Regions from separate parts of the Clostridium sp. JN-1 genome, predicted to be linked through region 2. Evidence: a T-box and tRNA genes for the amino acid it is inferred to sense, from the RefSeq annotation. Region 2 holds a T-box; the other holds one or more tRNA genes.

Region 1 (15,194 bases), 1.2 Mb from region 2:
ACAACCTTTGCAATTATTATTAATAGACATACTATTCCTCCATTTTATATTTCTGCATTTAAAGCAGCTCACATACAGCTTGTTAACTAATTAATAAATGTAAATAAAATAACCTCTACTTGATTATATTTCAGTAGAGGTTATAGTACAACTATGTACTAAGATTCATGTCTGTAATACGTCATTATTTTAGATAGTATTTCTCCTGTTGTTGGCGGTGTATAAGTAATCGCATTAGCCCCTGCTCTTATAGTTTTAAGTATGCTGTCATCATTAGGTCCTCCAGTTGCTATTATAGGAATTTCAGAAAATTTGCTTCTTATTTTCTTCACAATATCAACTGTCTTCTCCGCACCAGAAACGTTAAAAATAGCTGTTCCCGCTTTCACCCTTGCTTCTATATCTTCGTCTTTTGACACTACAGATACAACTACGGGTATATCAATAGTATTTTTTATCTTTGTTATAACTTCATTTGAAACTGGACTATTCAAAACAACTCCCAAAGCTCCTTTAAACTCTGCATCATGAGCTAAATTAACTACTCTTCTTCCAGGGCTAATAGCTCCACCTACCCCACAAAGTACAGGAATATCTGCTGATAACAAAATAGCTTCTGTTATTATAGGCTGCGGAGTAAATGGATATACGGCAATTACTGCATCTGCATTAGTATTTTTAATGATAGCAACATCAGTACTAAATAAAAATGATTTTAATCTTTTGCCAAATATACTTATACCACTTGATTCTCTTATTACTTGAGGGACTTCTACTACATGCTTTCTCAATATGCCTTTAACTTCTGGTACATACTTAGCCATTTTCATGTCCTCCTTGTAATTATTGTAACTTAACATTACCTTATTTTAGCACAAAATTTTTAGTAAACTCAAATATATTTAATTAAATCTTTTCATTATGCCGTATTTTTTCAAGTACTTTTCTAACTATTTTCTTTCCTATTTCGTCTTCACTCATTTCATTTATAGCATTATCCATGCATTCCCAATTAAGTTCCTCTACTTCTGGAGATTTTTTTATTTTACCACCGTCATAGTATGCCATAAAAGTAATCATAACTATATCTTTTGGACTTAAATATTCACTGCCAAGGTACTCCAAGTCTTTTATCTTTATTCCAGCTTCCTCAAATACTTCTCTATGAACAGTCTGTTCTATCGTTTCTCCACTCGTAACATATCCAGATAACAGTACTTTTGAATTTTTAAATATGTAGCTTTGTTTAAGTAACAGTATCTTATCTTCATTTAATATTGCTACCATAATACAAGGTTTTGGGGTATTAAAATACATAATATTGTCTATGGGACAATATGGAACTCCACCTTCATCCCAACTATATTTAATCTCCAGCTTATTTCCGCAAATTGGACAATAATTAAATTTCATAATTTACTACTCAAATAACTCGAGTAGTTTCACCCCCTTAAAATACATCAGTATACTGCAAATACTCTTAATTGTAAGCACAAAATTTACTTTAATAAACTTATGCTAGCAAAGTTATCAAATGCACCATATTACAGTATTTAACTTATAGATTAATTATATTATAAACTTAAAATAATATCTATGTAATAAAATTCACAGCAGCAAAATTTATAAGTAATTTATTTATTATCCTCAGTTTTATAAAAGTTATTCACATATCAACAGAATTTATACACATTCTGTTAATAACTTACTTAAAATACTATAAAAACAATTTGAATACAATTAAAAATATAACACCTGGTATACCGAAAAATCCAGCAATAAGTGCTGTTGCCGCATTAATTCCTATATAAAAATTAAAATAATGACCCACAAGGTTTACTAAAACAAGAAGTATAGTACCAAGTACACCATTTATGATTAGCTTAAAAAGTATCTTTAAAGGCCACGCAAATACTTTAACTAATATATAAAGTCCAACGACAGCAATTAAAAAATACCCCATATATTCTACTCCCATAATACTCCTCCCTATAATATAGTCATTTATTTATTATTAATATATATTATTCTACCATAAAATTATTAACAAAAATAAAAAGATAGAGTGACCTCCATCTTTTAACCAACATTTAATTTTCTAACCACACTGCTGTTAGTAGTTCTTAATTTATTTTTCTTCGCCTTATTCAGTAAGTAGTCATACTTTGCCTTAGCTGCTTCCTCCATGTATATAGCATAATCTACTAATCTAGGATCCTTAACCGTATCAAAGTATTGTCTTAAATTTTTAAGTTCTTCTCGTGCTTCTTCTATATCCTCTATTAGATGCATTTCTCTTTTATCTTTTTGAGACTTAGACTTTTTAATTATATATTGAGCTATTACACCTTTATCCATAAAAAACCTCCTACTTTACTTAATATTTAAGATAATTGACATAAAGTAGTAAGTTTATACACTTTATATTTCTGTTCGTCCTTCAAGTGCCTTGGCCAAAGTTACTTCATCTGCATACTCCAAATCTCCACCAACAGGTATTCCATGGGCTATCCTTGTAACTTTTACACCTAAAGGTTTTAAAATCTTTGATATATACATAGCTGTAGCTTCTCCTTCTACATTTGGGTTAGTTGCTACTATAACTTCCTTTATTTCACCATTTATCCTTCTTATAAGTTCTTTTAGTCTTATATCATCAGGTCCCCTGCCTGCCATAGGTGATATGTTGCCGTGAAGTACGTGATACACACCATTAAACTCTCTTACCTTTTCCATTGCTATAATATCCTTAGGCTGCTCCACAACACATATCATACTTTTGTCCCTATTTGGATTAGAGCATACAGCACATGGATCAGTATCAGTAAAATTTCCACAAACAGAACAATATTTTATAGTGCCTCTTGCTTTAATAAGTGCATCTGCAAACTCTCTAACTTCTTCTTGAGGAAGATTCAATACATAAAGCGTGAGTCTTTGTGCTGTCTTATACCCTATACCAGGAAGTTTTGCAAACTCTTCTATAAGCTTTTCTATAACTACAGGATAAAAATCCAATTTATTTCACCTCAATTAAAACCCCACCTCTTGAAGAAGGTAGGGTTATTTTTTAATATTCTAAAACATTCCTGGAATATTAAGTCCGCCTGTTAATTTCTTCATTTCTGATTCAGTTTCACTTTCTGCCTTTTTAAGCGCTTCATTGCAAGCACTTAAGATTAAATCTTGAAGCATTTCAACATCATCGGGATCCACTACTTCTTCTTTTATTTTTATGTCAACTATTCTCTTTTTACCATTTGCAGTTGCAGCTACTGCTCCGCCTCCAACTTCTGCTGTAAATTCTTTATCTTGAAGATCATCCTGCATTTCTTGCATTTGCTTTTGAAACTTTTGTGCTTGTTTCATTAAATTGTTCATATTTCCTCCGCCGAAATTAGGAAATCCACCCTTTGCCATAATTTATTCCTCCTCAATAATACTTAATCTAGTAAACTTTTGATCAATTCAAACTTAATTATATCATAATTTTTTTCGTGCTTATAGATTATACAAGTATATTAAAAACTTTTATTCATCAATAATTTCAACCATATTGTCACCAAATGTATTCTTAAGCATTTCTTCTTGAGACTTTTCTGTGTTTTCAATTGAATCAACTTCTACTTCATACCTAATAGAAACTCTTTCTTTCAACATTTCTGAAAAAATATCTTCAACTGCCTTTTTATTTTCTGATCTCTCCAATCTCTTTTTATTAAATGAATAATTTTTATCGTATCTTATAGTTATGATGCCATTTTTACAGTTAACTACTTCACCTGTAGTAAGTGCTGCAAATAATACCATATGCCTTCTGCTTTTAAAAGTTTCAAGTATATCCTTCCAGCTCTTTTTTACATCATTTAAAGTTAATTTTGAATGTAAATTTTCTTCTATATTATTTGTGTCTTGCTGCTGTTTTTCACTTTTGTTTTTACTTATCTTTACCTCTGGTTTTTTTACCTTTTCTTTTTCAGCACCTTTACTTTCTACCTTTATTTCTCCATTTTTTATTAAACCTTCAAGTCTGTTTAACCTTGCAAGTATTACTTCCTTTGAACTATCATATTCTATTCTACACATTTTGATAACTGCAAGTTCCAAAAATATTCTGCTTTGTTTAGTCCACTTTGATTGTTCTTCTGCTTCCTGAAGAATCCTTATGTCCCTCATTATTTCTTCAACTCTTATCTTAGGTGCCTGTTCTTTTATAAGATTTATATTTTCTTCAGACATATCCAGCATTTCTTCAGGATTTTGTGAAACCTTAACCATTAATAAGTTTCTAAGGTGCGTTATAGCCTCTCTTATAAATCCATATATGTCTTTACCACTTAATACTATATCATCTACTACCTTCATTGACTTTTCTATATCTTTTTCTATTATATTATCCATGAGATTTATTAAATTTTCATTTGTAACAAGTCCAAGCATGTTTATTATATTTTCATACTCAACTTTTCCACCGCCCATTGATATAGCTTCATCTAATATACTAATAGCATCTCTCATAGCTCCATCGCACATTCTTGCTATCGTATTTAAACTCTTATCATCAGCAAATATGCCTTTTTCATCAGTAATTTTTCTAAGCCTTTTAAATATATCTTCATTTTTTATTCTTCTAAAATCAAATCTCTGGCATCTTGATAAAATTGTAACTGGAAGCTTTTGTGGATCGGTAGTTGCAAGTATAAATAAAACATTTGAAGGTGGTTCCTCCAAAGTCTTTAAGAAGGCATTTACGGCTTCTTGAGTTAACATATGTACCTCATCCATTATATATACCTTATATTTTCCATCTTGCGGAGGATACTTTACATTTTCTATTACATCCTTTATATCCTCTAGTCTTCTTTTAGAAGCTGCATCCATTTCTATAACATCCATTGAAATACCTGCATTTATTTTTTTACACATTTCACACTCATTACAAGGCTCTCCGTCTTTAGTATTAGTGCAATTTACAGCTTTAGCTAATATCTTTGCCGTAGAAGTTTTACCAGTACCCCTTGTACCTGAAAAAAGATATGCATGTGCTATTCTATTATCCTTTACTTGGTTTTTTAGAGTTCTAGTTATATGTTCTTGACCTACTACTTCATCAAAATTTTTAGGCCTCCACTCTCTATATAAAGCTGTATAAGCCAAAAAATCACCTTCTCTTTTCAATTAAGATAGTTTATCTCTTATATTATATCCTATGAATTTATAAAAGTTAATATATAACAAAAAAGATACCTAGAACTAGGTATCATTGTATCTAAATTTATAAAGTCGTGCACCTCACTTCGATTTACAAACTATAAGCGTTACCCATATAGTTAACTCAAATTAGGTTTATCCACGGCACACAAAAATTATCATTTACCGCTGCTTCCTTCCGGATCTGACGGGTTTCATGAGTTTTTATTGCGTGGGACCCAATTCTCAACACCACTTTTATGGGCCAGACCTCACAGTTTGTAATCTATGCGAGGAATTCAATCCTGCTATAGCGGATTGCAGGTTACAGGGCACCGCTAACTCCCCATCTAGCACGACAAATTTTAAATGGCGGAGAGAAGGGGATTCGAACCCCTGGTAGAGTTTCCCCTACACACGCTTTCCAGGCGTGCTCCTTCAACCACTCGGACATCTCTCCACAGTTTACTCATGAATTTAAATTACTAAATATATTAACTTTTTTTGTATAATACTGTCTCAGTAATCAAGACAAACCTTATTATACTATTAATTTTCATATAATTCAACTCTTTTTTTAAAATAATTGAATTATAAATTAACTTGTACATAAATTGCCTAAAACATGGCGGAGAGAGGGGGATTCGAACTCCCGGTACAATGTTAATTGTACAATTGATTTCGAGTCAATCACCTTCGACCACTCGGACATCTCTCCAAAATCCAAACAAATTAAAGCATATACATAATTATAAATTGCAACGTTAATTATATACTTATTCAGTTAAAAAAGCAATATTAAATTGAACATAAATTAAAGAGATGATATAATCAACATGCTTAATTGCAAAATTAGGACTTTTATAAAAACTAATATAGATAGGGGAAATGTTTATTATGAAAAAAATTGTTGGAGAAACAAATTTAATGATAAAATGCTGTAAGTTATACTACGAAGATTCACTTACTCAAAACGAAATCAGTAATATATTATGCGTTTCAAGACCTACTGTATCTAGACTATTAGATGAAGGTCGAAGGTCTGGAATTGTAAAAATTGAAATAGTAAGCCCTATAGGGAACACCTATGGAGTTCTAGAAAGAAATATTGAAAAGAAGTTTGGTCTTAGGGAAGTTATTATAGTTGATGATGATGCTGATGATAATATTGAAAAGAAGCATATTGCAAAGTCTTGTGCTGATTACTTGGAAAGAATAATAAAGTTGGACAACAAAATTGGAGTTTCTATGGGGACAACCATGAGAAATATTGCAAGATATATTAATCCAAACCCCAAATTAAAATTAACATTCATTCCTCTTATAGGCGGTATTGGTCAAACTCAAATTGAAATTCACCCTAATCAAATAGTAGTAGATTTGGCAAGAGCATTTGGGGGAAGCTTTAAGTTATTACACGCACCTGCAGTTGTATCTAATACCCTTATTAGAAATGACTTTTTACAAGAAGAAAGCATAAAAGATATAATCGAGAGTGGAAAACATGTTGATATTGCAATTGTAGGCATTGGATCACCTGCAATGGAAAACTCTACGATGATGAGCAGTGGTTATTTTTCATTAAATGATTTAAAAATATTCAAAAAAGAAGGAGCTGTTGGTGATATATGCTTACAATTTTATGATATCAACGGTAACTTCAGAGAATTTAAACCAAATAATCATATTATAGGAGTTAACTTAGACAATATAAAGAAAATAAACACGGTAATTGGTATAGCTAATGGGAAAGGGAAAATAGAAGCCATTGTCGGAGCATTAAATGGAAATTTAATTAACGTCTTAATAACTAACTATAGTAATGCGAAAATCATTTATGAAAAGTATTAAAAAAAATGTCTCAAGATAACTTATAGATTAGCTATAAATTATTTTGAGACATCTTTTTAAATTATATATCAAGCTCTTTATATTTACATAAAAGCGGCTTTAAATTATCTGCAGCAATCTTTGTTCCGCCATTTGAATCTGATTCAACATTAAATACTAAAACAGGTTCATGTAATGACATTCTTAATAAGAACCAACCATTACCACTTGATTTGTCACAATTTACTCTAATTCCTTCATAGTTATTAGGTACTATGCTCCAGCCTTCCATCTCTTGAGCATAACCTTTTAACTCCTGCAGAACAGACTTACCAACTTTTTGAAAGCTATCACTTTTAATATTTATTCTGTGCTCTGAACTTTCAACAGGAACTTTTAGCTTTTCTATTAGGCTATGTATGTTCTTGCCCTCAAAATTTAACTTTGCCATTTTTATAAGTATTTTTGATACTAAATATGCTCCATCATCTAAAAAGTAATTTTGTTTTAGTGCTGCATGTCCCGATGTTTCAATTGCTAAGTAACACTCCTTACCTTCATCATTAAGTCGTTTTGCTTCATTTATAACATTTTTATAGCCTCTTTTAAACCTATGATGTATTCCTCCAAGTTCAGAAATAAATTCACTCAATCCAATTGAGGTTACAGAATCAGTAACTACCGTTGTACCTGGATGTTCTTCCAAAATTATAGATGAAATTAAAGCTATAAGTGTATTTTTATTTATCTCCGTGCCGCTTGAATCTACAATAGCTGCTCTATCTACATCTGCATCAAATATTATTCCAAGATCAGCATTACTTTTTAATACTGCATTTTTTATAGATTCCATAGCTTCTTCAGATTCTGGGTTAGGAATGTGATTTGGAAACCTTCCATCAGGTTCAATAAATTGACTTTGAGTTATATCTGCTCCAAGTACTTCTAAAACTTTATGTGCAAAGAAACCCCCTGCACCATTTCCAGCATCAACTACAATTTTAAAACCTGACATAGGTTTGTCATAATTTTGACTTGAAGAAACACCTTTTCGAATCATATTAACTAGTAAATTTGAATACTCAGAAATAAAGTCTATTTTATATACTTTCCCTTTATTTTGAAGTTTACCGTACTTCTGAACTGAAGATTTAGATATGATATTTGTTATATCTTCTTTCTCGCATCCACCTTCCTTAGTAAAGAACTTCATTCCATTATAATAGTAAGGTAAATGACTTGCAGTTATCATTATGGCTCCATCACATTCACAGCCTTTTAAAATTGTAGTCATAAACATTGCTGGGGTTGTACACATTTTGCAGTCATAAACACTGCATCCTAAATTAATCAATTCCTGAATAACAGAATCTTTTATTTTTGGTCCTGATAACCTTGAATCCATACCAACAGCTATCTTTAATTCACTAGAATTTACATTCATCTTTTCTCCCAGCCATTTTACAAATCCACAGCTTATAGACTTTACCGATTCAAAAGTTAAGTTGGCTTTCTTATCTTCATGATCAATTGCAATTCCTCTTATATCAGTGCCATTTTGCAAGACTTTTAATTGATTTAGCATTTTTATCACCTCAATTGATTGTATAACTTAAATATTCAATGTTTTATTAAAAACAATATAATTTTATTCCATCACTATTTTATATACAGCGATGTTTAACGTGCATTTTTACATTTGTTCAATATGTTAATCTTTGTTTAAAAAAATTATATTGCCTTTTGTATAATAAGTCAACAACTTTTACATTTAAAAACCCTTGCATTTTGAGGTATCTATCTCCTGTTCTTAAAAAAGTCTTTTAAAATATCACTGCATCTGTCATCATAACACCACTTTATGTCAGTCCATCGATTTAAATTATTATTTTGAATTACATTTATAACAGATCCACAAGCTCCGCATACTGGATCAAATGTTCCTATATATAATTTGCTTATTCTGGATTGAAGTATAGCTCCTGCACACATTGGACATGGTTCCAATGTCACATACATACTGCAATCCATAAGTCTCCAATTATTAAGAAATGCTGATGCTTTTTTTATAGCAAGGATTTCTGCATGAGCTGTAGGGTCTTTCAATTTTTCCTTTAAATTATGTGCCCTAGCTATTATAACTCCATTTTTGACTATTACTGCTCCTACAGGAACTTCATAAAGCTCCATTGACTTTTTTGCTTCATCTATTGCCTTCATCATAAAATCCTCCATAAATTTAACACCTGCCTAGTAAGAAAACTCCACCTGATTCTATATGTTTTTAATTACTTCAGATCCAATTACAACTATATTTTCACTTGAATTTGGTGCAATTTTTAAAATTTCATTTTTAATATCTTCACTTATAACTCTTAAAGTATTCTTAGTAAGCCACTTTTCTACAACCTTATCTGACTTTAAGAAAACCTTTTCCTTACACTTTTCATCAACAAGTTCATTAAATATATCGCCAGTATGACTGTCTACTTTGACAAAAATAACTTCAATTCCCGAGTTCATAAGTTCATTCATCTTTTTATAATACTCAATTGAAGATTCTCCCCTTCTCTCCCAAAAGCCTGTAGCATGATGACTAACCCCTTCATAATCATGGAAGATAACTACCCTTTTTTCTTTATTTTCCAAGGCATACTCCACAGCTCTAACTGCGGCTTTAAGTTCACCTGCTATTTGTCTTATACTTTTTTTAGAATTATCTTTTGATACATCACTTTCAATGTATTCAACTACATTATCTCTAACGGCTGCCATACCATAAGAGTATTTTTCTGTACTTATATTGTAACTTCCATCAACATAAATGTGCAGACAGTCTTTAGGATAATCATCTACTCCCTTTTTCAGCATCTTACTGCCTTCATTTAAATACTTATTTGCATCTTCAACTTTTAAGAAACTCTTATACTTAGCACCCTTTACTCCCTTTACATACTTTAAGCATTCATTCCACGTACTAACTATCTTATTTTCTATTTTTTCATTATTTTCAAAGTCAAATCCTTCTTTTATAGCATAAACTTTTTTGCCCATAATCATTCTCCTCACACTGGATTGTCAGTTCTTTAATTAAAAACTATTTCTTTATTAAATTATGTGTTATAATTATTATCTTGATTTGTACCAGTTAGTTCATTTAAAATTGTATCAGTTATTAAATTCTTACCACCTAATATAGTTAGATTCGTAAAATGTTTTGATTTCATAAAATTCTGTGTTACACTTGCAAGCTGATCTCCTACTAAAATTACTGGATTTCCCTTCAAAGCTGCTAGAGCTGACACACTTAAAGCATCTGCAAATCCACCTGAATAAACTAAAAATGCACTGCTAAAATCTAATTTATCTGAAAATGTATTTATAATATTTATATTTCTTTCATAACTATCCCTGCCTGTTATTCTCTGTACATTTGGAAATTCATTTGCTACTTTATCACTAATTATATTTTTGTCACCTAATACATAAGTTTTAGGAATATACTTATTCGAAATAAAGTTCTTAACTGAATCAGGCATTTTGTCTTTAGGCACCAATATAATAGGCATATTCAACTTTCCTGCGATCGGTGCTGCAGAAAGTGCATCTGTAAAATCACTATCTACAGCTGCTATAATTCCATTATTAGTTCCAATTTGTTCTGCAACTGCAGCTGAAGTTTCATTTCTATCAAGTCCGCTGCATCTTGTAATATTTACCCCTAAGCTTCTAATATGTTCTTCAATGTTTTTACTTACTACAAAGTCCCCTCCAACTATGAATACATTTTTTACTTTAAGTCTTTGCAATTGAGCTAAAGCATTTTGGTCAATTGTATTTGATTGAGTTAATAAAATAGGTGCATTAAATTTTTTTGCTAAACTTGAAGCACTTAAGGCATCTGGAAAATTTTCTCCATTCACTATTACTGCATAATCCGAACTTTCCCATCCTGTTTTTACCACTTCAGAACAGGTAATGTACCTATCACTTCCCCATATTCTCTTAGTTTTTATAGAAGAATCAGCCATAACATGAGGTCCTGTTAAAATTCCAAATGCTATAAATAACGTACAAATAAAAATTGATGTCCTTTTACACAATGCATTTTCCTCCTAAATATAATCTTTAAATAATTATACTGTAAGTAATGAAATTACCTGTATGGTAATTATATCATACTAAAGAATATTTTATACAATGATGTTTTGTTCCTTAAAGTCTTATTTTATACACATCCTTTATAAGTTATTTTTACTTTTGATATGATATAAATGCTTAAACTTATTTCTAAATAAGTAACATAATACTTATGTAATACATATTATATAACTATAAAACAAATTATAATATTTTTAAAAATACAAAAGAGGTGTTATGTATGAGTTATTATGTTAATGAATCATGTCATGGCCATAATTATTACAAAGTTAGCAGTGCATCAAGGAGTAATTCAAGAAGCAGATCTAGAAGTAGTTCAAGAAGCAGATCTAGAAGCAGATCTAGAAGTAGATCTAGAAGTAGTTCAAGAAGCAGATCATACAGTGAATCATATAGTAGATCATATAGCAGACCATATAGTGAATCATATAGTCGATAATATTGTTTGAAATGAGCAGCCATGAAATTAGTAATGTGGATAGATATTATAAAACTGGAGAAAAGGTAAATGGATATTCCATTATAAAAATAATAGGTGAAGGCAGATATGGAATTGTATATTTAGCAGTGAATGACAAACATGAAAAATGTGTGATAAAACAATTAAAAAAAGATATGCTTGATGATACTAGAAAAAAATTGTTTTATGAGGAAAAGATATTAAAAGCTTTGGATAATCCAAGCTTTCCCAAATTCATATCAAAATTCAAAGATGAAGATAGAGAAGGTTATATATTAGAATATATTGAAGGAAAAGTATTTGAAGATTTATTAGTCATAGATAAATATGAATTTACTAAAGGCGAGATTTACAAAATTGGGCAGCAGCTTTTAGAATTAGTGGAGGTACTGCATAATAATGGTATAGTACACCGTGATATTAGGCTTCCTAATGTAATATTGAAAGAAAACAAAGATATAGCTTTGATTGATTTTGGACTAGCTAGAATCATCGATAATAAAAGATATGTAAAAGATATAGATTATTGGTTTATAGGTGATTTTTTAATCCATCTATATTATTCGTCATATAAAGTAACTGATACAGAAGACAAACCTTGGTATGAAGAACTTGATTTAAATTCAGAAGAAGAAATTTTTTTAAAAAAGTTAATGAATATCGAAGAAAATTATAAAAGCATTGAAGAAATAAAGAAACAGCTTGAAAAAATTAAAAATGCAAATTGATATTTGAAATAGACCATATGATTAGGAATTTTAGTTCTAAATATCATATGGTCTTGCCATATGATAAGCGCAGGATTAAATTGAGGAGATATTTATTATGCCAAATTCAATAAAAATATTAAAAATATACCCTGAAAGTTTCAGAGCTAATTTATACTCTGTCGAACCTTTTAGGATGATTGGATTGATAGATGTAAGTATTAAATATATTTATGGAATAGAAAAAGTAACTTTATCATACTTTAGATCATCAGGAACTAATAGTGGAAAAATCAAAGGATTATGGTATCCTATTGTTGGAATAAAGACCCGTACGGGAACATTTACAGAATTTACAGAATATCTAAATTTTGTATTGACAAACACTACAAGAAAGGGAATAGCAGATGAGGGATGGCTGGCTAAATCCTTATTTTTTCCGATGAAATATAGGGATAGTTCGATGATTAGAGGATTTTCTAATAGCATGTATTATGAAAGCCTTTTAAAAATAGGTAAAACTTTAAGATATTTGTATGAAAATAATGAATTTCAAAAAATGAACTCATTAGATGGATATGAATTAAATAGTATAGTAACTTCAAAAGAAATATATCAAGATAATAATCATACTCAGAGAGAAAATTTTGAGAAATTTATACAAGATATATTTAATAAATTTTAGAAATATAGAAGATAGAATATTGTAATTAAAAATATTACTGCACAGCTGTTCTAAATTAAACTTTTCTATATATTAAAAAAAAACTAAAGTCGGTAATCAATCGGGATTACTGACTTTCTAATTGGTGCACCCGAGGGGATTCGAACCTCCGGCACGCGGTTTAGGAAACCGCTGCTCTATCCTGCTGAGCTACGAGTGCATATTCTTTTGTACTACCTTAGTATTTTATTATAAATCATTTAAAAAGTCAATCCCCAAATTTACCATACTACACCTGAATACCATTTAATAAATGATCTGTTAGATCCTTTTTAAACTCTTCTGGATTTTCTTCATTATTATTGAATAGTTCATAGGTTGCTGCTGCATACATAGTTCCAAATAAACTATAAGCCATTGCAAGAGAATCTCCATTTTTTACTTTCTTATCAGCCATAGCATCCTTTATGTAAGATTGTATATAAGTAATATACATCTTTACTACGTCTCTCAGTTGAATTTGTCTGGTCTCTTCTCCCCAAAATTGGCTTAATACAACTTTAATAAAATCCCTTTTATCATGAACTAAATCTAATTGAACTTCACATAGTACTTTAAGCTTAGATAGAGGATCTTTCTTTTCTTTTGCCATAGCTTCTATCTCTTCTTTTATTATCTTCATTCCTTCATCTATTATATATTTAAAAATTTCTTGTTTACCTTTAAAATAATAATACAAAGTTCCCTTTGCTACTCCTGCCTCAGATGCTATCATATCCATTGTAGCACCACTATATCCACAATTAGAAAAAACTTTCATAGCTGATTCATATATAGCTTTTTTGGTTTTATTCATTTTAACCTCACTCCGATCACTTATCAATATTTATTGACCAGTCAGTACAGTTTCTCAATTACATTATACTATCTTATTCTAATAACTCAATAGTCTAATAACTATTATTTTTTATTTATAATGCTAACCACTTAAAATCAAAATATAAGTTGACATTTTATATTTAGTAGTGAATAATTTAAGTTGGAAATTTTGTTAATATAGAAAGGTTAATAATATGATAAAGTACTATAATAGAAAAACTAAACAATATGAAATAGAACAAGTTGCAGGAGATACATACTTAAATTGGACTTATTCTTCTCCTATTGGAATGAAGTTTTTAGAGATGTTTATTAAGAAAAAGATATTTTCAAAATTATATGGCATTTATTGTGACAGTCATATTAGTAAGAAAAAAATTGATGATTTTATTAAAACATTTAATATAAACATAACTGAATCTAAAGCTTCAATAAAAGACTTTAAATCATTTAATGACTTTTTTACACGAAAATTAAATTCAAATGCAAGACCTATAGATACAAACAAAGATACTTTGATGTCACCTGGTGATGGACGTCTTACAGCATATCAAAACATAGATATGGATAAAATTGTTCAAGTAAAAGGATTTACATATAGACTGCAAGATCTCATACTAGATGATAAAATAGCTTCTAAATTTTCAAATGGAACTTGTTTGATATTAAGGTTATGTCCAACTGATTACCATAGGTTTCATTTTATAGACAGCGGAATCTGTGATCAAACTAAAAAAATTAGTGGAGATTATTACTCCGTAAATCCAGCAGCTCTAAAAAAGATACCAGAGCTATTTTGTAAAAATAAACGTGAATATGCTTTATTTCATTCACAAAACTTTGATGACATACTGTATATCGAAGTAGGAGCTACTTGTGTTGGATCAATAATTCAAACTTATACACCTGGTAAAACAGTTCAAAAAGGTGATGAAAAAGGATACTTTAAATTTGGAGGTTCTACTGCTATCTTATTTTTAAAACAAGGTACAGTAAGTATAGATGATGATATATTAAATCAATCTAAAAAAGGTTATGAAACTAAAATTATAATGGGCGAACACATAGGCAAGAAATTGTAAAGATTATAAATTAAAAGTAATTTGATTTTTTATTAGCATTATGTTAATATAATAATGTTAACTTGCGTTAGTAGCTCAGTTGGATAGAGCAGTTGGCTACGAACCAGCGTGCCGGGGGTTCGAATCCTCTCTGACGCACCACAAACTGTTGAAACTATTAAGTTTCAGCAGTTTTTATTTTTCTAAATTTATATTAAAAAAGCCACTTCATCCAGCAATAG
Region 2 (15,331 bases):
TGGCCGCCAGGCCATTGATGGTGACACAGCTCAGGTCGGACCTGAAATAGCTGAACACTTAAATTTGCCTCAGGTTACCTATGTGAAGAAAGTCATATCTATTGATGATGATAAAGTAACTGTAGAAAGGGTCATGGAAGATGGGCATGAAGTAATTGAGTGTAAACTTCCTGCAGTTTTGACAGCTGTTAAAGAACTTAATGACCCGCGTTTTCCTACAGCTTGCGGCATTGTGGATGCTTTTGATGTTGATAAGATTGCTGTTTGGAATGGTGAATTCATAGGAGCTAATACTGAAGAAATGGGACTTAAGGGCTCTCCAACCAAGGTAAAAAGAACATTCACTCCGCCGATTAAAGGTGCAAGCAAGATATTGGGTGGTACCCCTAAAGAAGCTGTATCTTCTTTAATACAAGAACTCTGTGAGAAACATATATTATAAAGGAGGCAAGGACATGGCAGTTATTGTTGATAATAAGGGTGTATTGGTCTTTGCTGAGCAAAGAGAAGGTAAATTAATGAATATAGCCTTTGAACTTCTCGGCGAGGGTAAAAAGTTGGCTAATTCTTTAGGTGTAGAGCTTGGGGCTGTCTTAATTGGTGACAATGTTGCAGATAAAGCTAAGGAACTTATAGCCTATGGAGCAGATGTGGTTTATTTGGTAGAGGATTCTGCTCTAAAGAACTATCGAACTGAAACTTACACAGCTGTAATTGAAAATTTGGTTAAAACATATAAACCTGAAATTATACTCATTGGTGCCACTAATATTGGTAGGGACTTGGGACCTCGTGTAGCTGCTAGGATACACACCGGTTTGACTGCTGACTGTACTCAACTTAATATTGATCCTGAGACCAGACTTCTTATGCAAACTCGTCCTGCTTTTGGCGGCAATATAATGGCTACTATTATCTGTCCAAATAATCGCCCTCAAATGTCTACTGTTCGACCTGGGGTAATGAGGAAAGCTGATCCAAATAACAATCGTACTGGTAAAGTGGTTAAGGTTAAGTATGACACCACCACTCAAGTTCGTACAATTGTTAAAGAAGTTTTTCATGAAGCAAGTCATGCAGTAGACCTTGAAGAAGCTAAAGTTATTGTTGCAGGCGGCCGCGGTGTTGGCAGCACTGAAGGTTTTGAGCTTCTAAAGCAGCTAGCAGATAAACTAGGAGGAACACTTGGAGCTTCCCGCGGTGCTGTGGATGCAGGATGGATTTCTAGCAGCCATCAGGTTGGTCAAACAGGTAAGACTGTTCATCCAAAGATTTATATTGCCTGCGGTATTTCCGGAGCTATCCAGCATGTGGCTGGAATGCAAAGCTCTACCTGTATAATTGCAATCAATAAAAACCCTGGTGCTCCTATTTTCAAGGCAGCCGACTATGGTATTGTAGGAGACATTTATCAGATTGTTCCAATGATGATTGAAGCATTGAAAACTAATAAATAATAAAAAACTTTGTAGTTAATTACAAAGAGCGTGTAATTTTTTACTTACAAAGGTGGTGCTGCAAAACTAAGTAATTGGTTTTGCAGCACCATTTTTTTCATCTTTGAACATATATAAATAGAATTAAGGGTATTATATATATGTATATAAATTTTAAGAGAAGGTGAAATTATGAAGCTAACAAGCACACCAAATAGATTGATAAATGAAAAATCTCCTTATCTTTTGCAGCATGCTTATAATCCAGTAGATTGGTATCCATGGGGAGAAGAAGCTTTTAAGAAAGCAAAAGAAGAAGATAAACCTATATTTTTATCTATAGGTTACAGCACTTGCCACTGGTGTCATGTGATGGAAAAAGAGTCATTTGAAAGTGAAGAAGTGGCAGAGATTTTAAATGAAAGTTTTGTGTCAATTAAGGTGGATAGGGAAGAAAGACCTGATATAGATAGTATATATATGGCAGTGTGTCAAGGACTTACGGGAGGCGGTGGATGGCCTCTTACAATTATAATGACACCTGATCAAACCCCTTTTTTTGCAGCAACTTATATACCTAAAGATAATAGGAGGGGAATTCAAGGTCTTATAAGTACACTTGAAAATGTAAAAATAGGATGGAAAAGAAATAGAGAAAATTTGTTAAAGATGAGCCATAGTATAGTTAATATACTTAATGACAGAGGAGAAGGAAGGCAAGAAAAATTATCATATGATTTCATAAAAAACACATTTTCACATTTTAAATACAGTTTTGATAAATCATATGGGGGCTTTGTGACTTCACCTAAATTTCCAGCTCCACATAATTTAATGTTTCTTTTAATGTATTGGTACGCAGCTAAAGATGAAGATGCACTTAAAATGGTTGAAAAAACGCTGGATTCCATGTATAGAGGCGGTATATATGATCATGTAGGTTATGGGTTTAGTCGTTACTCAACTGATCGGAAATGGCTTGTACCTCATTTTGAAAAAATGTTATATGACAATGCACTGCTGTCAATAGTATATCTTGAAATGTACCAGATAGTTAAAGACGAAAAGTATGCCAAAATAGCTAATGAAATTTTTACATATATCTTAAGAGACATGACTTCTAAGGAAGGCGGATTTTATTCCGCTGAAGATGCAGATTCAGAAGGTGAAGAAGGCAAATTTTATATTTGGAGCAAGGATGAAGTAGAAAGAATACTAGGCAGTAAAAATAGTGAAAAATTTTGTGAGTTTTTTAATATAACTTCACATGGTAATTTTGAAGGTAAAAACATACTTAATTTAATTGACAATCCTCTATTTAAGCAAAAAGATGAGTTTATAGAATCGTGTTTAAATAAATTATTTGAATATAGAGAAAAAAGAGTTTGCCCATATAAAGATGACAAAATTTTAACATCGTGGAATGGACTTATGATTACAGCTATGGCAATTGGTGGAAGAGTACTCAAAAATGATAAATATGTTGATGCTGCAAAAAAAGCAGTAGATTTTATATTTGGCAACTTAACTAGGGATGATGGGCGTCTTTTAGCAAGGTATAGAGATGGTGATGCTGCACTTTTAGGATACGTAGATGATTATGCGTTTTTAATATGGGGATTAATTGAATTATATGAGACAACTTATGATGAATATTATTTAAAAAAGGCACTTGATATCAATAAGGATATGTTTAAATACTTTTGGGATAGTAAAAAAGGAGGTTTTTTTGTCTGCGGCAGTGACGGCGAAAGTCTCATTACAAGGCCAAAGGAAATATATGATGGTGCAATTCCATCAGGTAATTCAGCAGCAGCATTTAATTTGCTTAGGCTTTCACGTATGACATCAAATCCCGAATTTGAAGACAGAGCAGTTGAAATATTAAACGCTTTTTCAAATCAGTTCAAAGACTTTGGCATTGGACATTCTTTTTCTATGATTGCATTGTTATTTGAAATGACACCTACTAAGGAAATAATTATAGCATCTGGAGATGATTATAACTCTCAGCAAATGATTAATAGTATAAATAGAGAATTTAGACCATTTGTTGTTTCATTAGTACGTAATAAAAATAACAGTTTAGATGAGATAATTTCATCTGCTGAAAATTATACTGCAGTAGGAGGAAAATCAACAGCTTATGTTTGTGAAAATTTTGCATGTCAAAGTCCAGTCACGAATATTAGTGATTTTGAAAATTTAATTGGCAAATAATACGATTTATGTATTGACAAAAAAACGATAATAATAATATAATTTTATATAGCTTAATATATTAGTTTTCAATGAATAGGAGAGTACTCTTTATTATTCTTAAAAGAGAGCAGTAGATGGTGAAAGGCTGCAGGAATGTAAAGGGGAAAAGAGTCTAGGAGATTGCTTTAAAAAGTTCAATTTTGAACCGAAAGATAGTACGTTGATCGCGTTAAGATCATGAGTGGACTTAATTTTAGTCAATTAGAGTGGTACCGCGAATATCTCGTCTCTTTATTAAAAAGAGGCGAGTTTTTATGTAATTTGCAAATATATACAAATAAATATATGGAGGTTTTTTATGAATTATAAAAAGTTAATAGCAGAAAGAATAAAGGAGCATGTTGATTTAAATCTAAATGACATTGAAAAGTTAATTGAAATACCGCCAAAGTCAGATATGGGAGACTATGCATTCCCATGTTTTCAATTGGCAAAAGTTTTGAGAAAAGCTCCTAATATGATAGCCTTAGAACTTCAAGAAAAAATAAATAAAGATGGTTTTGAAAAAGTTACAACTGCTGGGCCATATTTAAACTTTTTTGCAGATAAGGCTGTATTCAATAAAAATACAATAGAAAAGATACTTAATGAAAAAGATAACTATGGTTCGTCAAAAATCGGTGAAGGCAAAAATATATGTGTTGAGTATTCATCACCTAACATAGCAAAGCCTTTCCACGTAGGACATTTGTTTAGTACTTCAATAGGTAATTCACTATACAAGATACTATCTTTTGAAGGCTACAGTTGTGTTAGAATAAATCATCTTGGTGATTGGGGGACTCAATTTGGTAAGCTCATATCAGCTTATAAAAGATGGTGTGATAAAGAAGCGCTGCAAAAAGAACCAATAAAAGAGCTGCTTAGGATATATGTAAAGTTTCATGAAGAGGCAGAAAAAGATCCAGCACTAGAAGATGAAGGAAGAATGTATTTTAAAAAGCTAGAAGATGGATGTAAGGAAGAAACTGAACTTTGGCAGGAATTTAAAAATTTGAGCCTTAAAGAATTTAAAAAGTTATATAAATTATTAAATGTAGAATTTGATTCATATGCTGGTGAAAGTTTTTACAGTGATAAAATGGATGCAATAATAGATGATATAGATAAAAAGGGATTACTTGTTGAAAGTAATGGTGCAAAAGTTGTAATGCTTGATGAGTACAATATGCCTCCATGCATAATAAAAAAATCAGATGGAGCAACAATATATGCTACTAGAGATTTAGCAGCTGCTACTTATAGAAAAAATACTTATGATTTTTACAAGAGCATATATGTTGTTGGAATGGATCAATCTCTGCATTTCAGGCAAGTATTTACGACTTTAAAACTAATGGGAAATAAATGGGCTGATGATTGTATACATGTTGGATTTGGGCTTGTTAGATTTGCAGATAAAAAGCTCTCAACAAGAAAAGGTGATGTCATATTCCTTGATGATTTATTAAATGAATCTACAGAAAAAACTTTAGAAATAATAAATGAAAAAAATCCAAATTTAGAAAACAAAGAAGAAGTAGCTAAGAAGATTGGAATAGGAGCTGTTATATTTACATATTTGAAAAATAATAGGGAAAAAGACATTGTATTTAATTGGAAGGATATGTTAAGCTTTGACGGTGAGACTGGTCCATATGTTCAATATAGTTATGCAAGAGGAAAGAGTATTTTAAGAAAAGTAGGCGGCGCAAAAGCAGATGCTGATTACGGTAAGTTGAATTCAAAAGAAGAGTTTGAACTCGTAAAGACTCTAGAAGGATTTAATAAGTCCATAATGAATGCTATAAATAAATTAGAACCTTATATAGTAACAAGATATGTGATAGAAGCAGCTAAGGCTTTTAATAAATTTTATAATTCACACAGTATAATAAATGAAGAAGATGAAGGACTGAAAGCTGCAAGGGTTAAGCTAGTTAAAAGTACATGTCAAGTTTTGAAAAATGGACTTGGTTTACTTGGAATAGAAGTTGTAGAAAAAATGTAAGATAACTATTTATATGAAAATCTGCGCAGATGACAATATTTAGACTTTTTTTATAATTTGTTATATAATTGTATGGGGGTGTTACTTTATGATTTCAGATATAATGCTTTGCGATGTAATAAAACTTAAACCTGAGGAAGATTTAAAAAAAGCTCTGTCCATTATGGACAGTAATAAAATAAATGGTGCTCCTGTAGTTGGTGAAAATGATAAATTAGTTGGTATGCTTGTTAAAGCAGATATATATAGGTTTTTAATGGAAGATGGTCATTATGATACTTGTCCTGTTGACTGGGTTATGACTAAGAATGTTATAACTGCTTCTAAGTCTGAAACAATAGATTCAGTTGCTCAGAAGTTGATAGATAATGAGATAGTTGCAATTCCTGTAGTTGATGGTGATTTAGTTGTAGGATTAGCTTCTATTGAAGAAGTGTTGAAACATTATGTAAGTAAAAACATTTAATGTAAATTATTTTAGAGTAATAATTGCATCAAGTACTTTTATTAATTTAGAACATAAAATTATAAAAAGTAAGCTTGCTAAAAATAACAAGCTTACTTTTTATAATTTTCACAATGATTAGAACAGCACTCACAATTGCATTTACCAGATGCCTGCTTTTTTAGGTTTTTATAAAGTATATAAACTGCTAGTGCTGCTAAAATAATAGTAATAGATATCTCTAACATATATATCACACCTTTGTAATTAAATATTTTGATTAAATTAAAAACTATAAATGATACAATCCAAGCTAGACAAGATTGATATACTATAGAGGCTAATGCCATATTCTTTCCATATTCTTTTTTCATTGTGGCAATTGCAGAAATACAAGGAGGATAAAGCAGAACAAATACCAAGAAGGAGTATGCTGAAGCTGGTGTAAAATGACTTAATAATGATGCTTTTAAACTTCCTGCATAGAGTACTCCCATAGTACCAATTACTACTTCCTTTGCCATAAGTCCTGTAAGTAATGAAACTGAATTTTGCCATGAACCAAATCCTAAAGGTACAAATATAACATTTATAGCTCTTCCTATATAGGATAAAATACTATTATTTATGTCAGTCATTCCGCCAAAGTTAAAGTTGGATAAAAACCATACTATTATTGATATTGAAAATATTATAGTTCCTGCTTTCTTTAAGAATCCTTTGCCTTTATCCCAAGTATGTAAAATTAAGTTTTTGAATTCTGGCATTTTATATTCTGGAAGTTCTATAATAAATGGTTCTTCATCCTTTTTAAATATAGTATTTTTAAATAATATACCTATTATAAATGACATAATAATTCCTAATAAATACAATGAAAATATGATAGTAGTTGCATTGCTGTGAAAAAATATTGATGTAAACATAGCATATACAGGTAATTTTGCATTACATGACATAAGCGGTACAAGTAAAGCTGTAAGTTTCCTATCTTTTTCACTTTCTAGAGTCTTAGCAGACATTATTGCAGGTACAGAGCAGCCAAAACCTATTATAAGTGGAATAAATGCCTTACCAGATAAACCTAACTTTCTCATTAGTTTATCCATTATAAATGCTGTTCTTGCCATATAGCCGCTGTCCTCAAGAAATGATATACCTAGGAATAACGACATAATTACTGGTAAAAATACTATAACTGAACCTACGCCTCCTACGATACCATTTATTAGTAAGGATTTAAACCATGGACTTGAAGTTGATAAGAACTTTTGGAGCAGTGGAATCAAGTCAAAATCTATTAAGTTACGAAGCAAATCAGACAATGGCTGTCCTACCCAACTAAATGTAAATTTAAATATAATAAATAGTATTCCAAAAAATATTGGATAGGCTAAAAATTTATTTAAAACTATTTTATCTATTTTTTCACTTTTAAAGGCTGCTTTCTCTGAGTCTACACTAACTGCTTTTGATAAAACTGTATTAATATATGAATAAGTTTCTTTTTCGTCGTGAAATTGATATTCATTATCACAATTATATGATGAAAAATTGCCTTCTAAAAGGATACTTCTGAGCTTGTCAATGCCTATGCCTTTTGAGGCTACAATGGGTAAAACCTTAATATTTAATTCTTGTGATAAAACTGATAAATCTATATTTATACCTTTTGCTTTTGCTGTATCAATCATGTTTAACACTAAAATTATTGGCTTATTAAATTGTTTTAGCTGTAAAGTAAGATACAAATTTCTATCCAAACTTGAAGCATCAACTATGTTTATTATTACATCAGGATTACCTGTAAGTAGAAATTCTTTTGATACTTTTTCTTCATTTGAATAAGTATCCATAGCATATATTCCAGGTAAGTCTACAATTTTTACTTGGTCATTAAGATAACCCTCTTTTCTATCTACAGTTACTCCGGCCCAGTTTCCAACATATTGATTTGAACCAGTAAGAAGATTGAAAAGTGAAGTCTTTCCTACATTAGGATTTCCTAATAAAGCTGCTGTGATCATAATTATTCTCCTTTTATGAAAGTTTATAATACATTTTTAATAAAAATATTTTCTGCATCTTTTTTCCTAATAGCTAAATTGAAACCTCTTAAACTTATAATTATAGGATCACCTAAAGGAGCAGATGTTTTTAATGATACCTCAGTACCTTCTGTACATCCTAGTGCTAAAAGTCTTTTTACTAATTTTTTATCTCCAGATAAGTTGTCTATAAGAGCTCTTTGACCAATCTTTAAATCGCAAATGCTCATTAATATCACCTCACAATGAAAATCATTATCATTTACTATATATTAATAATACTATCTTATAGCAAAAGTGTCAATAAAATTATCAAAGTTTTTTTGGATGTAATAGTAATTTAATTTCATGATATAATTAACTTAAGTTAATAATAAAATATAATCTTAAATATGATAATATTTGATAATATAAAGATAGATGAGGAGGACAAATATTGAATAAAGCTGCGTTTTTTGACATTGATGGTACGCTGTATCGTGAAGGACTAATTACTGAAGTATTTAAAAAACTAGTTAAGTATGAAATAATTCCACCAGAGAGATGGTATAAGGAAGTAAAACCTGAATATGAGAAATGGGATAAACGTCAGGGAAATTATGATAACTATTTATTGAAAATGGCTGACATATATATTGAAGCAATAAAAGGATTACATAGATACCAAGTGGAGTTTATAGCTAAAAATGTTATAACACAAAAAGGTGACAGGGTTTATACTTATACAAGAGATAGAATAAAGTGGCATAAGGAAAATGGATATAAAATAATAACAGTATCAGGAAGTCCAGTTGAACTTGTCAGAGAAATGTCTTTAAAGTATGGATTCGATGATTACAAAGGGGCAGTATATACTTTAAAAAACGATATATATACAGGTGAAGTTATACCAATGTGGGATAGTGAAAGTAAAAAAAATGCTATTTATGAACTAACCCAAAAATATGATATAGATCTTAAAGAAAGTTATGCTTATGGTGATACTGCAGGAGATTTTTCTATGTTTAAGATGGTGGAAAATCCAATCTGTGTTAATCCGACTAAAGAAATTTTAAAAAAAGTTATGGAAGATAAAGAGATTAGAAATAAGATAAAGATAATTGTAGAAAGGAAAGATGTGATTTATAATTTGACTCCTGAATGTATAAACGATATATAAACTTATGTTGTGTATTTCTTATATTAATTTAAAAGTGATATAATAATGTTATGAATGGTGTATAGTTTGTGGAAAAGAGTGATAGAGAGTGATAGAAAAGCATACTAACTTGAATATATGTGATATATCTCAAGAAAATTCATTGATTATTGATGGAAAAGGTGATTTATTCAAAGATGCAATATTTTTTGATTTAGAACATTATATATATAAAAAACCAATATGTATAGGAGTTTTTGGATGTTGTTATCTGGATAATAAGGATAGCAAGCTTAAAGTAACCCAGTATATGATAGAAAATAAAAAGGATGCTAAAGATATAGTTTTTATGGCTAAAGAGTATTTTGAGGAAGTTTCTAAAAATCATAAAAAGAAATATATAGTAACTTTTTCTGGAAATAATGATTTTACTGTAATTGACTATTTATTTAAACAAAATAATATAGAGTTTGACTTTGAACAATATTTTAAGCATATAGATATACAAAAAGAGTATGAAGGTGAAAAAAATATATGTATAGGACTAAAGGCTCTAGAAAGGGAATTTAATATAGTTCGTGATACAGAAGTCATAAGTGGATCCAACTTGGCAAAGACATTTAGTAAAATAGTAAAGGATAGTACATATATAGATAGGATGCCTTATGAAAAAAAAGATAAGATATTACTGTATAATCAGCAGGATGTAGTGAGTTTGTTTTATATATTTATACAATGGAATTCCGTTATGAAAAAGGACGAGGTTATGTAAATTGGTTATTTTATAAGCAGCATATAGAAAATGCATAAAAAGGAGTTTGATTTAATGTTTAGCCCAATAAAAAGTACTAAAGTCTACGAACAAGTAATAGAACAAGTTAAAAATATGATTATAGATGGAACATTAAAAAAAGGGGATAAACTTCCATCTGAAAGGGAATTAGCTGAACACCTGCAAGTGAGTAGAACTTCCATAAGGGAGGCATTAAGAGCACTTCAAGTAATAGGACTAGTTGAGTGTAGGCAAGGTGAAGGTAATTTTATAAAGCAGAGCTTTGAAAATAATTTATTTGAGCCATTATCTATAATGTTTATGCTTCAAAAAAGTGATACAAGCGAAATAATAGAGCTTAGAAAGATTATAGAAATTGAGACAGCATCGATAGCAGCAAAAAAAGTGAATGAAGAAGAACTAAATAATATGAAATTTTTAATAGATGTCTTAAAAGATTCTGAAAATGAAGAAGAGAGGGTTAAAGCAGATAAAAAATTTCATTATACTATAGCACATGCTTCTAAAAACTTTTTAATAGTTAGTATATTAAATGCTGTATCATCATTAATAGATTCCTTTATAAAGGATGCTAGAAGAAAAATACTTGCAGATAAGGAAAATGTTGATGTACTTGTAAAGCAGCATAAAGATATATATATGGCTTTAAAGGAAAAAGACCCTGTAAAAGCATCACAGGCCATGGAAAAACACTTGGATTTTGCAGGTAAATATATGATGGAAGATTAAATGAGATTTATTTTATTATATAGTCAGTAATTTTTTTTATACAATATTAAAAATTACTGACCTTTATATTTTGACAAATATAAAGAATAATTAATAACAATGCTGGAATTTTTTGAAATTATATGTTATAATAAATGCAACAACTGGTCATACCATATTACCAGTGGAATATTTTAAAATTTAACCTATCTGAGTTTTGTGTTAAAAAAGTAACCAAATATCTAAATATAATAAAAGGTAAAGTAATAAATAAAATAATTTTAATGAAAAGGTTTTCGCTGTAAGCGCCGCTGTATAAATGTTCTTTATATATTTTATGAATTATAGAAGTTGTTAAAATAATAATTATTATAGAAATATTGAAGGAACTATGATAACATAAAATCATAAATTGGTCATACCACTATATGTATGATAATTAGGGGGAGTGTTTATGAATAATACGTATTTACTTTTCTTTATTGCACTTATACCAATTGTATGGTTAATGGTTTCTTTAGGCGTACTCAAAATAGCGGGACATAAAACGTGTCCGGCAGCACTTGTTATCACAATAATCTTAGCTATTGCAGTATGGAAAATGCCTTTAGGACAAGCAATAACAGCATCGCTTGAAGGTGCAGCGATGGCAATTTGGCCGATAATGCTTGTAATCGTTGCCGCGGTATTTACTTATAATCTCTCAATTCATACTAAGAGTATGGATGTCATTAAGAAGATGATGACTGGTATTACAACAGACCAGAGAATACTAGTTCTCATACTTGCATGGGGGTTTGGAGGATTTCTTGAGGCTATTGCAGGATTTGGAACAGCTGTAGCAATACCTGCTAGTATAATGGCTGGACTTGGATTTGATCCTATATTTGCTGCAATCATATGCTTGATAGCAAATACAACTCCTACAGCATTTGGAGCTATAGGACTTCCAGTTTCAACACTTGCTAAAGTTACAGGGATAAATGTAACTACATTAAGTTATGCAGTAGGATTACAATTGGCAGTTTTGATAGTTATTGTTCCAATAATCCTAGTTATGCTTACTGGAAAAAGTGTAAAATCGATAAAAGGTGTATTTGGAATATCACTTGCATCTGGACTTTCTTTTGCAATACCTGAAGTTTTAGCAGCTAAATATATGGGAGCAGAACTTCCAGCAATACTTGGTTCAGTTATTTGTTTAGCAGTTACTATATTTATGGCAAAAGTATTTTATAAGGATACAGCAGCTAAGGATGCAGAAAAAATACCATTTAATAAGCTGTTCTTGGCATGGATTCCTTTTATATTAGTGTTTGTATTTATAATATGTACAAGTTCATTATTCCCAGTTATAAACAGCAGTCTTGCTAAAATACAAACCTCAGTTCAAATTTACACAGGAAAAGGTGCAAAGCCTATATCATTTGCTTGGATTGGCAACCCTGGTACGCTTATTATAATAGCAGCGTTTATTGGAGGATTAATTCAAGGTGCAAAATTCAAAGAAATAGCGTTGGTACTTTTAAATACTATAAAACAGATGAGTAAATCTGCAATTACAATACTTTCAATAGTAGCACTTGCTAAGGTTATGGGATATGCAGGAATGATAAAAGCTATAGCAGTTGTATTAGTTGCAATAACTGGACATTTTTATCCTATAATAGCGCCTATAATAGGTGCACTTGGAACATTTGTAACAGGTAGTGATACTTCTGCAAATATACTCTTTGGAGGACTTCAAGTTGAGGCTGCTAAATCACTTGGATTAAATCCATATTGGCTTGCAGCAGCTAACACTTGTGGAGCAACAGCAGGAAAGATGATCTCACCTCAAAGTATAGCTGTAGCAACAGCGGCAACTGGACTTGCTGGAGCGGAAGGTAAAATATTAAATGCTACATTAAAATTTTGCATAGTGTATGTAATCGTTTTAGGATTAATAGCTTATTTTGTAGGACCAATGTTTGGATTTATTTAGATTTGTAACTTTAAGAAAGGGGAATTTGATTATGGCTAAAATAGGTTTACCTTATAATAAAAGAACAATTGAAGTTGAAATAGATGATAAAAACTTAGCAGGAGTTTTGTCATCAAAAGCAGAAGATTACAAGCCCCAGTTTGGGGAGTCAGAAATAGTTGAGAGGGCACTTGACAATCCAATTGCTTCACCTAAGCTGGAAGAGTTAGTAAAGAATAAAAAGGATATGGTTATAATAACCAGCGACCATACGAGGCCTGTACCAAGTAAAATAATAACACCAATACTTTTGAAAAGGATAAGAAAGGTCAATCCAGACATTAATATAAAGATACTAATTGCAACGGGATTTCACAGACTTACAACTAAAGAGGAGCTCATAGATAAATTTGGTAAGGAAATAGTTGAAAAAGAAGATATAGTAGTACACGATTCCAGGGATGAAAAGAATCTTGTTAAAATTGGAACACTTCCTTCTGGTGGTGATCTTATAATAAACAAAATTGCTGCGGAAACTGAACTTTTAATTGCAGAGGGTTTTATAGAATCTCACTTTTTCGCAGGATTTTCAGGGGGAAGAAAGAGTGTTTTACCTGGAATAGCTTCAGCAAAAACTATAATGGCAAACCATTGTTCTGAATTCATAGCGAGTCCTTACGCAAGGACAGGCAAGCTTAATAGTAATCCTATACACAAAGACATGTTGTATGCTGCAGAGAAAGCAAAGCTTGCATTTATAATAAATGTAGTCATAGATGGAGATAAGAAGATAATAAATGCTTTTGCGGGAGACAGTAAAATTGCCCATGAAGAGGGATGCAAATTTGTAATGGATTTATCTAAAGTAGATAAAGTTCAGGCTGATATTGCTATTTCAACAAATGGGGGATATCCACTAGACCAAAATATATATCAATCAGTTAAAGGTATGACTGCAGCTGAAGCCACTTGTAAAGAAGGCGGTGTAATAATAATGGTAGCTGCCTGCAATGATGGTCACGGTGGAGAAGGATTTTATAATAGTTTGGTAAGTGTAAATTCTCCACAAGAGTTTTTGGACAAAGTCTCAAAAGTGCCTAGGGGAGAAACAGCACCTGATCAGTGGGAATCTCAAATACTTGCCAGAATATTAAGTACACGTACTGTAATAATGGTTACAGACATGTGTGATCCCCAAATGATAAAAAACATTCATATGCAGCATGCTTCAACTGTTTCTGAAGCATTAACTAAAGCCTATGCCATTATGGGAAAGGATGCAAAGGTAGCCGTTATTCCTGATGGAGTTTCAGTTATCGTAAGCTAATTCATTTAAAATATTTAAATTCATATAAAAATTTGGAGGTAGCATAAATGGAGATATTAGTATGTATAAAACAGGTACCAGGAACTTCAAAGGTTGAAGTAGATCCTGTTACAGGGGTTTTAAAGAGAGATGGAATAGATTCTAAAATGAATCCATATGATTTATTTGCACTTGAAACAGCTTTTAAAATCAAAGAGAAAAAGGGTGCTGAAGTCAAGGTTATAACTATGGGACCGCCTCAGGCTGCTGAAATAGTAAAAGAAGCGTATATGATGGGTGCTGATGATGGTGGATTACTTTCAGATAGAAAATTTGCTGGAGCTGATGTGCTTGCAACATCATATACAATTTCTCAGGGAGTTAAGATGATTGGTAATCCGGATCTTATAATATGCGGTAAACAAACTACTGATGGTGATACGGCACAGGTAGGACCAGAAATGGCTGAATATCTTGGAATACCACATGTTGCAAATGTTATGGAAATAAAAGAATTAAAAGAAAACTCAATTGTAGTTGTTATGGATATGGCAGAGACAGTTGAAGTACAAGAAATAAAGTATCCTTGTCTAATAACTGTTGAAAAGGATATATTTACTCCAAGGCTTCCATCTTATAAGCGTAAAATAACAACTCAAGACAAGGAAATTAAAGCTTTTTCACTTAAAGACTTTGAAGATAAAGATGAAAATAATTATGGTTTAAATGGTTCAGCTACTCAAGTTGAAAAGATATTCCCTCCTGAAGCCAATAATGATAAAGAAGTTTGGAAGGGATCATCTAAGGAATTAGCAGATAAAGTTGTAAACAAACTTAAAGAATTGAAATTTGTGTAGGAGGTAATCGAATATGGGTAAGCTATTGATACATCAAGAAAAATTGACAAAAGAATATATAAAACAATTGGTTGATATCTGTCCATTTGGGGCTATGGAAGAAAGAAACGGCAAACTTGAAACAAATGCAGGATGTAAAATGTGTAAATTATGTGTTAAAAAAGGTCCTTCAGGAGTTGTGGAGTTTGTAGAAGGTGAGAAGAAAAGCATTGATAAGAGTAAATGGGTAGGTGTAACAGTATATGTCGACCATGTAGAGGGGAAAATACACCCTGTAACTTTTGAGTTGATTGGAAAGGCAAAAGAATTGGCTAAAAAAATAAATCATCCAGTATATGCACTATTTATAGGAAATAATATAAAGGATAAGGCTGAAGAACTTTTA

The links. A T-box is a leader RNA that pairs with one kind of tRNA and senses whether it is charged. The one in region 2 lies ahead of argS (arginine--tRNA ligase), so its partner is inferred to be a tRNA-Arg.
Region 1: it has a tRNA-Arg gene. The T-box ahead of argS (arginine--tRNA ligase) is inferred to sense a tRNA for this amino acid. The anticodon was not compared.

What each region holds. Positions count from the first base shown of each region.
Region 1 is NZ_CP033465.1:25,491-40,684, reverse strand. Features, by position in the region: gene EBB51_RS13560 (hypothetical protein) at 1-30, opposite strand, end outside; gene EBB51_RS00220 (hydrolase) at 159-824, opposite strand; gene EBB51_RS00215 (NUDIX domain-containing protein) at 907-1,413, opposite strand; gene EBB51_RS00210 (pro-sigmaK processing inhibitor BofA family protein) at 1,718-1,978, opposite strand; gene EBB51_RS00205 (DUF2508 family protein) at 2,080-2,358, opposite strand; gene recR (recombination mediator RecR) at 2,422-3,018, opposite strand; gene EBB51_RS00195 (YbaB/EbfC family nucleoid-associated protein) at 3,079-3,420, opposite strand; gene dnaX (DNA polymerase III subunit gamma/tau) at 3,532-5,157, opposite strand; RNA gene ffs (signal recognition particle sRNA large type) at 5,284-5,549, opposite strand; tRNA gene EBB51_RS00180 (tRNA-Ser) at 5,561-5,650, opposite strand; tRNA gene EBB51_RS00175 (tRNA-Ser) at 5,817-5,908, opposite strand; gene EBB51_RS00170 (sugar-binding transcriptional regulator) at 6,088-7,041, shown strand; gene EBB51_RS00165 (phosphomannomutase/phosphoglucomutase) at 7,103-8,605, opposite strand; gene EBB51_RS00160 (nucleoside deaminase) at 8,818-9,255, opposite strand; partial or broken gene EBB51_RS00155 (ribonuclease H family protein) at 9,316-10,074, opposite strand; gene EBB51_RS00150 (cell wall-binding repeat-containing protein) at 10,134-11,123, opposite strand; gene EBB51_RS00145 (hypothetical protein) at 11,418-11,630, shown strand; gene EBB51_RS00140 (protein kinase family protein) at 11,656-12,369, shown strand; gene EBB51_RS00135 (hypothetical protein) at 12,467-13,033, shown strand; tRNA gene EBB51_RS00130 (tRNA-Arg) at 13,156-13,232, opposite strand; gene EBB51_RS00125 (TetR/AcrR family transcriptional regulator) at 13,302-13,868, opposite strand; gene EBB51_RS00120 (phosphatidylserine decarboxylase) at 14,086-14,973, shown strand; tRNA gene EBB51_RS00115 (tRNA-Arg) at 15,038-15,114, shown strand.
Region 2 is NZ_CP033465.1:1,577,094-1,592,424, reverse strand. Features, by position in the region: gene EBB51_RS07520 (electron transfer flavoprotein subunit beta/FixA family protein) at 1-442, shown strand, start outside; gene EBB51_RS07515 (electron transfer flavoprotein subunit alpha/FixB family protein) at 456-1,457, shown strand; gene EBB51_RS07510 (thioredoxin domain-containing protein) at 1,629-3,656, shown strand; T-box leader at 3,719-3,932, shown strand; gene argS (arginine--tRNA ligase) at 3,997-5,688, shown strand; gene EBB51_RS07500 (CBS domain-containing protein) at 5,777-6,154, shown strand; gene feoB (ferrous iron transport protein B) at 6,247-8,160, opposite strand; gene EBB51_RS07490 (ferrous iron transport protein A) at 8,184-8,411, opposite strand; gene EBB51_RS07485 (HAD-IB family hydrolase) at 8,618-9,340, shown strand; gene EBB51_RS07480 (ribonuclease H-like domain-containing protein) at 9,429-10,091, shown strand; gene EBB51_RS07475 (FadR/GntR family transcriptional regulator) at 10,146-10,841, shown strand; gene EBB51_RS07470 (L-lactate permease) at 11,275-12,804, shown strand; gene larA (nickel-dependent lactate racemase) at 12,836-14,110, shown strand; gene EBB51_RS07460 (electron transfer flavoprotein subunit beta/FixA family protein) at 14,158-14,946, shown strand; gene EBB51_RS07455 (electron transfer flavoprotein subunit alpha/FixB family protein) at 14,960-15,331, shown strand, end outside.